Regions from separate parts of the Streptomyces phaeolivaceus genome, predicted to be linked through region 2. Evidence: riboswitches for the same ligand, from Rfam matches in the RefSeq annotation. Region 2 holds a riboswitch; the other holds the start of a gene.
What was found. Region 2 has a riboswitch for glycine ahead of gcvT (glycine cleavage system aminomethyltransferase GcvT). Riboswitches for the same ligand answer to the same signal wherever they lie in the genome.
Positions count from the first base shown of each region.

Region 1 (3,202 bases), 6.2 Mb from region 2:
GACTTCTCCACGCTGACCCGGTCCGAGACGTTGCGGGGGCCGACGGACGACCCGGCGGTGGTGCGGGAGGCCGCGGGGCGGCTGCTGGAGGCCGTGGACACGACGGGTGGGGTGCGGCTGCTCGGGGTCGGGGTCAGCGGGCTCGCCGACTACACGCAGGAGGATCTGTTCGCGCAGGCGGCCGGGGAGCCGGAGCTTGTGGAGGAGGAGACGGTGGACGCCGAGGTGCCCGTGGTGGAGGCGGGCGCGGGTGCGGTCGCCGAGCGGCAGTGGAGGGCCGGGCACGACGTGCGGCATGCCGAGTACGGGCACGGGTGGGTGCAGGGTAGCGGGCTGGGGAGGGTGACCGTGCGGTTCGAGAGACCGGACGATGTGGGGCCTGGGCGGGTGCGGACCTTCAGGACCGATGATCCGGGGCTGGAGCCGGCGGAGCCGTTGCCGTTGGTGTCGGGTGCGGTGAGGGGCTGAGGTCGCACGGCACCGCCGGGGAACGACGCTGTGGCTCGGCGCCGTCGCGGCGGGATGAAGAGGGGCATGGCTTGAGGAGGGCGGGGGGCAAGAGGATGAGGTGGGGCGGGAGCAGGACGGGGGTGGCCGGTGGGGAGGCGGGGGCCGGGTTCAGGGGTCGTCCTGGCCTGTCACGTTGCCGAAGTTGTGGTCCGCGGGTGGCGGTGGGGCTATGTCCAGGCCGTAGTGGTGGTAGAGCTGGAGTTCCTGTTCGGGGGAGAGATGGCGGCCCACGCCGAAGTCGGGGGCGTCCTTGATGAGGGCGCGGTCGAAGGGGACGTGGAGGGTGCCTTCGGCGAGGTGGCTGGGCTCCAGGGGGACGAAGGCGTCCCGGCCGAAGAAGCCCATGCGTATCGCGGCCCACTCGGGGACACCGGTCGCGTCGTCGAGATAGACCTCGTCGACGGTGCCGATCTTGCTGCCCTTGCGGTCGAACGCCTTGCGGCCGATCAGATTGCGCGGATCGATGTCGGTCTGCACGGGCCCTCCAGGTGGTCGCAAAGGGGTGGCGCGTCGTCTCTCACCACTACGAAAAGCCACATCGGGGGCGGCGGCCACTCGAAGACCCGTGCGTTGACCGCGCTGATACGCTGGCAGCGGCTGTCGACCCCGTGCGGGAGAGTCCTCCGGACACCATCCGGAGGCGCCGAAGGAGCAACTCCTCCCCGGAATCTCTCAGGCTCACGTACCGCACGGACGAGGTCACTCTGGAAAGCAGAGCGGGTGTCATGGCATCCGCTCTCACCGACGGTGAAAGCCGGTTCGTACCTGGACCGGTGAAGCTCTCAGGTTGAGATGACAGAGGGGGAGGCCGTCGGGGCACCCGTGCCGTGGTGCCCCTCGAAGGTCGTGTCAGACCAGGAGGCCTCCGTAATGACCGCCCATCGCATTCCGCTCTCCGAACTCGAACAGGGAATCCCCTTCGAGCGGCGCCACATCGGCCCGGACGTCGAGGCACGGGCCAAGATGCTCGCGCACGTCGGATACGGCTCGCTCGACGAGCTGACGGCCGCCGCGGTCCCGGATGTGATCAAGAACGCCGAGGCGCTGGATCTGCCGGGCGCGCGCACCGAGGCCGAGGTGCTCGCCGAGCTGCGGTCGCTGGCGGACCGCAACCAGGTGCTCGGCTCGATGATCGGGCTCGGCTACTACGGGACCTTCACACCGCCGGTCATTCTGCGGAACGTCATGGAGAACCCGGCCTGGTACACCGCCTACACGCCGTATCAGCCCGAGATCTCCCAGGGGCGGCTGGAGGCGCTGCTCAACTTCCAGACCGTCGTCGCCGAACTGACCGGGCTGCCCACCTCCGGGGCCTCCCTGCTCGACGAGGGGACCGCCGCCGCCGAGGCCATGGCGTTGTCCCGGCGGATGGGGAAGAACAAGAAGGGGCTCTTCCTCGTCGACGCGGACGCGCTGCCGCAGACGATCGCCGTGATCGAGACCCGGGCCGAGCCGACCGGGGTCGAGGTCGTCGTGGCCGACCTCAGCCAGGGGATTCCGGCCGAGATCGCCTCTCGCGACATCAACGGGGTGCTGCTGCAGTACCCGGGCGCCTCCGGTGTCGTACGTGATCTGAAGCCGGTGATCGAGCAGGCGCACGCGCTCGGCGCGCTCGTCACCGTCGCCGCCGATCTGCTGGCACTGACGCTGCTCGCCTCGCCCGGTGAGCTGGGTGCGGACATCGCGGTGGGCACGACACAGCGGTTCGGTGTGCCGATGGGCTTCGGAGGGCCGCACGCGGGCTACATGGCCGTAGGGGAGAAGTTCGCACGCAGCCTGCCCGGACGGCTCGTCGGGGTGTCCGTGGACGCGGACGGACACAAGGCGTACCGGCTCGCCCTGCAGACGCGGGAGCAGCACATCCGCCGGGAGAAGGCGACCAGCAACATCTGTACGGCACAGGTGCTGCTCGCCGTGATGGCCGGGATGTACGCCGTCTACCACGGGCCCGAGGGGCTGCGGACCGTCGCCCGGCGTACGCACCGCTACGCCACCGTGCTCGCCGCCGGGCTCGCGGCCGGTGGGATCGAGGTCGTGCACGGGGCGTACTTCGACACGCTCACCGTGCGGGTGCCGGGACGGGCCGGTGAGGTCGTCGCCGCCGCGCGGGAACATGGCGTGAACCTGCACCTCGTGGACGCCGACCAGGTGTCCATCTCCTGCGACGAGACCACGACCAGGGCGCAGCTGGGCGCCGTATGGACCGCGTTCGGGGTGGAGGGCGACGTCGAGGCGCTCGACTCGGCCGCCGAGGACACGCTGCCCGAGGCGCTGCTGCGCACGGACGACTACCTCACGCACCCGGTCTTCCACGACCACCGCTCCGAGACCGCGATGCTGCGCTATCTGCGCCGGCTCGCCGACCGGGACTACGCGCTGGACCGGGGCATGATCCCGCTGGGCTCCTGCACGATGAAGCTCAACGCGACCACCGAGATGGAGCCGGTGACCTGGCCGGAGTTCGGGCAGCTGCACCCGTTCGCGCCCGCCGGGCAGGCGCAGGGGTATCTCACGCTCATCCGTGAGCTGGAGGAGCGGCTGGCGGAAGCCACCGGGTACGACAAGGTGTCGCTGCAGCCGAACGCGGGCTCGCAGGGTGAGCTGGCCGGGCTGCTGGCCGTACGCGGTTATCACCGGGCGCGTGGCGACGAGCAGCGGACCGTGTGTCTGATCCCGTCCTCCGCGCACGGGA
Region 1 is NZ_CP045096.1:1,315,192-1,318,393, reverse strand. Features, by position in the region: gene F9278_RS06325 (DNA polymerase IV) at 1-468, shown strand, start outside; gene F9278_RS06320 (PRC-barrel domain-containing protein) at 619-987, opposite strand; glycine riboswitch at 1,112-1,208, shown strand; gene gcvP (aminomethyl-transferring glycine dehydrogenase) at 1,381-3,202, shown strand, end outside.
Region 1: linked by a shared signal. The riboswitch ahead of gcvP (aminomethyl-transferring glycine dehydrogenase) and the one ahead of gcvT (glycine cleavage system aminomethyltransferase GcvT) in region 2 are both predicted to bind glycine.

Region 2 (3,202 bases):
GTCCGGGTTGAGGGCGAGACCGATCTGCGGGGGCAGTCCGCGCGCGAACTCGACGGCCGGGGCGATCGTGTACGACATGTGGCTGCCGACGACCTGGCGGAACTGCTCCTCGGAGCTGAAGACCGGCACATACGCCTGCCCGTCGAACTCCATGGTCGGCAGGTCCAGCTGACCGCTCCGCGGACCGCCGCCCTCCGGCAGCGGCACCCAGACGAAGCTGCGGGCCAGCACCTCCACGATTCGTGCCCCGGCCTGGGGCACCCCGAGCGAGGCGGACAGCACCTCCTCCAGCTCGTTGCCGGGCCACCCGCCGTGCCCATGGGGATACGCCTGTGCCGGAAAGTCCGCCGGGAAGTCCATCTGCTGCCTACCGCTTTGCTCCGTGATGCTGTTGTAGCTGCACCTTAATTGGTTCCGGCCCGGGAGCGCGCCCCCCGCGGCTCCGGGCTCACCCCACGAAGTCGATCCGCTTCAGAACGTCCGCGGCGGCCCGGTCGATGATCACCGCCGCCCCGCACCCCTGGGGCAGCCGCCCCTTCTCCACCGAACGCAGCAGCCGGGTCATCGCCCCCCGGTGCCGGGCGAACGCGTACCGCGACACCCCGCGCCCGCGCTCCCGCTGCCCGTCCCGCGCCTCACCGGGTGTGACGTCGAGCAGCAGCAGATGCAGTGTGCCGCCGCGCCGGCGGGCCTCGCGCGCCAGCCAGCTGCGGACCCAGGCCTGCGCCCCGCAGTCGTGCACGACGACGCCCTCCCCCGAGCGGAGGGCGCGCCGCAGCCCCGCGTAGTGCGCGAGGCGCACGAGGGGGCGGTAGACCGCGTACGGCAGATGGCGGGCGAAGCGCGCGTCGAAGCGGTCACGGGTGTCCTGGGAGTCGATCCGGACGCCGGGGACGGCCCGGCGCATCAGGGTCGACTTGCCGCTGCCGGGGAGCCCGGTGACCACCACCAGGTCGACCGGGCCGAAGGACAGGCCGTGCGGGCTGCGCCCCGCACGCTCCCTGAGGTCCCGGACGACCGCCCTCGGGAACGGGCCGCACGCCTCACCGACCGGTGCGACGGGCTGCTTGGGCATCGCGATGCCCGACGTCGTCGCGTACGCCGTGGTCCTGTTCACCGTGATCGTCCTCCCCAGGGGTATGAGAGGTCCCATCCCCACAGACTGTAAAGAGAAGGTAATGCCCGATCCCTCCTGGTTCAGTCCTCGTATTGCCACAAGAGTGCTACGGACCGCCGTGTCTGCCTTGAAAGCTCCCCCTGACGTACCGCGTCGATGCGTGCGATGATGTCCGCGCCAACTGCATACCGGCCGCTTGAATCCGCGCGGGAGAGTTCCCAGCGACAGTTCGCTGGGGCGCCGAAGGAGCAAGTCCCTCCCTTGAATCTCTCAGGCCCCGATACCGCGCGGGCGAGGCAGATCTGAAAAGCGGGCCGTATCTCCCCTTCGCGGGAGGCGGCTCCACCCACGGTGCAAGTCACGGCCATCGGTACGTACACCGGTACGTACGGTCGTGGTGAACCTCTCAGGTTCCGATGACAGATGGGGAGGACTTTCCTCACCCGTCATCCGTCGTCCGTCATGCCCTGGGAGCGTCACACCGATGAGCAGCAGCCCCACCACCGCACCCCGCCGTACCGCGCTCGACGCCCTGCATCGCTCGCTCGGCGCGACGATGACCGACTTCGCGGGCTGGGACATGCCCCTGCGCTACGGCTCGGAGCGCGACGAGCACACGGCCGTCCGCACGCGGGCCGGTCTCTTCGATCTCTCCCACATGGGCGAGATCACCGTCACCGGCCCGGGGGCCGCCGCGCTGCTCGATCACGCGCTGGTCGGCGACATCGGCGGGGTGCGGCCGGGCCGCGCCCGGTACACCATGATCTGCCGCGAGGACGGCGGCATCCTCGACGACCTGATCGTCTACCGACTGGCGGAGACCGAGGCCGGTTCCTCGACCTGTCTGGTCGTCGCGAACGCCTCCAACGCCCAGGTGGTGCTGGACGCGCTCGTGGAGCGCTCCGCCGGGTTCGACGCCGAGGTCCGGGACGACCGGGACGGGTACGCGCTGCTCGCCGTGCAGGGCCCCGAGTCGCCGGGGATCGTCAAGGCCCTCACCGACGCCGACCTCGACGGTCTGAAGTACTACGCGGGACTGCCCGGCACGGTCGCCGGGGTGCCCGCGCTGATCGCGCGCACCGGGTACACCGGCGAGGACGGCTTCGAGCTGTTCGTGAATCCGGAGCACGCCGTCGAGCTGTGGCAGGCGCTGACCAAGGCGGGCGAGGGCGTCGGCCTGGTGCCCTGCGGGCTGTCCTGCCGGGACACGCTGCGCCTGGAGGCGGGGATGCCGCTGTACGGGCACGAGCTGTCCACCGCGCTGACGCCCTTCGACGCCGGGCTCGGACGGGTCGTGAAGTTCGAGAAGTCCGGGCAGCCGGCCGACTTCGTCGGGCGTACCGCGCTCGCCGAGGCCGCCGCCCGCGCCGAGTCCGCGCCGCCGCGGGTGCTCGTCGGACTGGTCGCCGAGGGCCGCCGGGTGCCGCGCGCCGGCTACCCGGTCGTCGCCGACGGCCGGGTGATCGGCGAGGTCACCTCCGGCGCGCCCTCCCCGACGCTGGGCCGGCCGATCGCCATGGCCTACGTCGACGCCACGCACGCCGCGCCGGGCACCGTCGGTGTGGGTGTGGACATCCGGGGCAGCCACGAGCCGTACGAGGTCGTGGCGCTGCCGTTCTACAAGCGGCGGAAGTAGACACTGGGCGCCGGGTCGCCCGCCCCAGGCGTGACCCTGCGCACGTTTCCGCTGCTCAGCAGTGGTTTCAGCAGTCCCCCATTCATCAGCACTCCCCGCGTACAGGAGAATTCAGGCCATGAGCAACCCCCAGCAGCTGCGCTACAGCAAGGAGCACGAGTGGCTGTCGGGCGCCGAGGACGGCGTCTCGACGGTCGGCATCACGGAGTTCGCGGCGAACGCGCTCGGCGATGTCGTCTACGCCCAGCTTCCCGAGGTGGGCTCCACGGTGACCGCGGGCGAGACCTGTGGCGAACTGGAGTCCACGAAGTCCGTCAGCGATCTGTACTCGCCGGTCTCCGGTGAGATCACCGAGATCAACGAGGACGTCGTCAACGACCCGTCGCTGGTGAACACCGCCCCGTTCGAGGGCGGCTGGCTGTTCAAGGTACGCGTCGCGCAGGAGCCGG
Region 2 is NZ_CP045096.1:7,515,269-7,518,470, reverse strand. Features, by position in the region: gene F9278_RS34710 (enhanced serine sensitivity protein SseB) at 1-360, opposite strand, end outside; gene F9278_RS34705 (AAA family ATPase) at 449-1,117, opposite strand; glycine riboswitch at 1,315-1,413, shown strand; gene gcvT (glycine cleavage system aminomethyltransferase GcvT) at 1,602-2,753, shown strand; gene gcvH (glycine cleavage system protein GcvH) at 2,872-3,202, shown strand, end outside.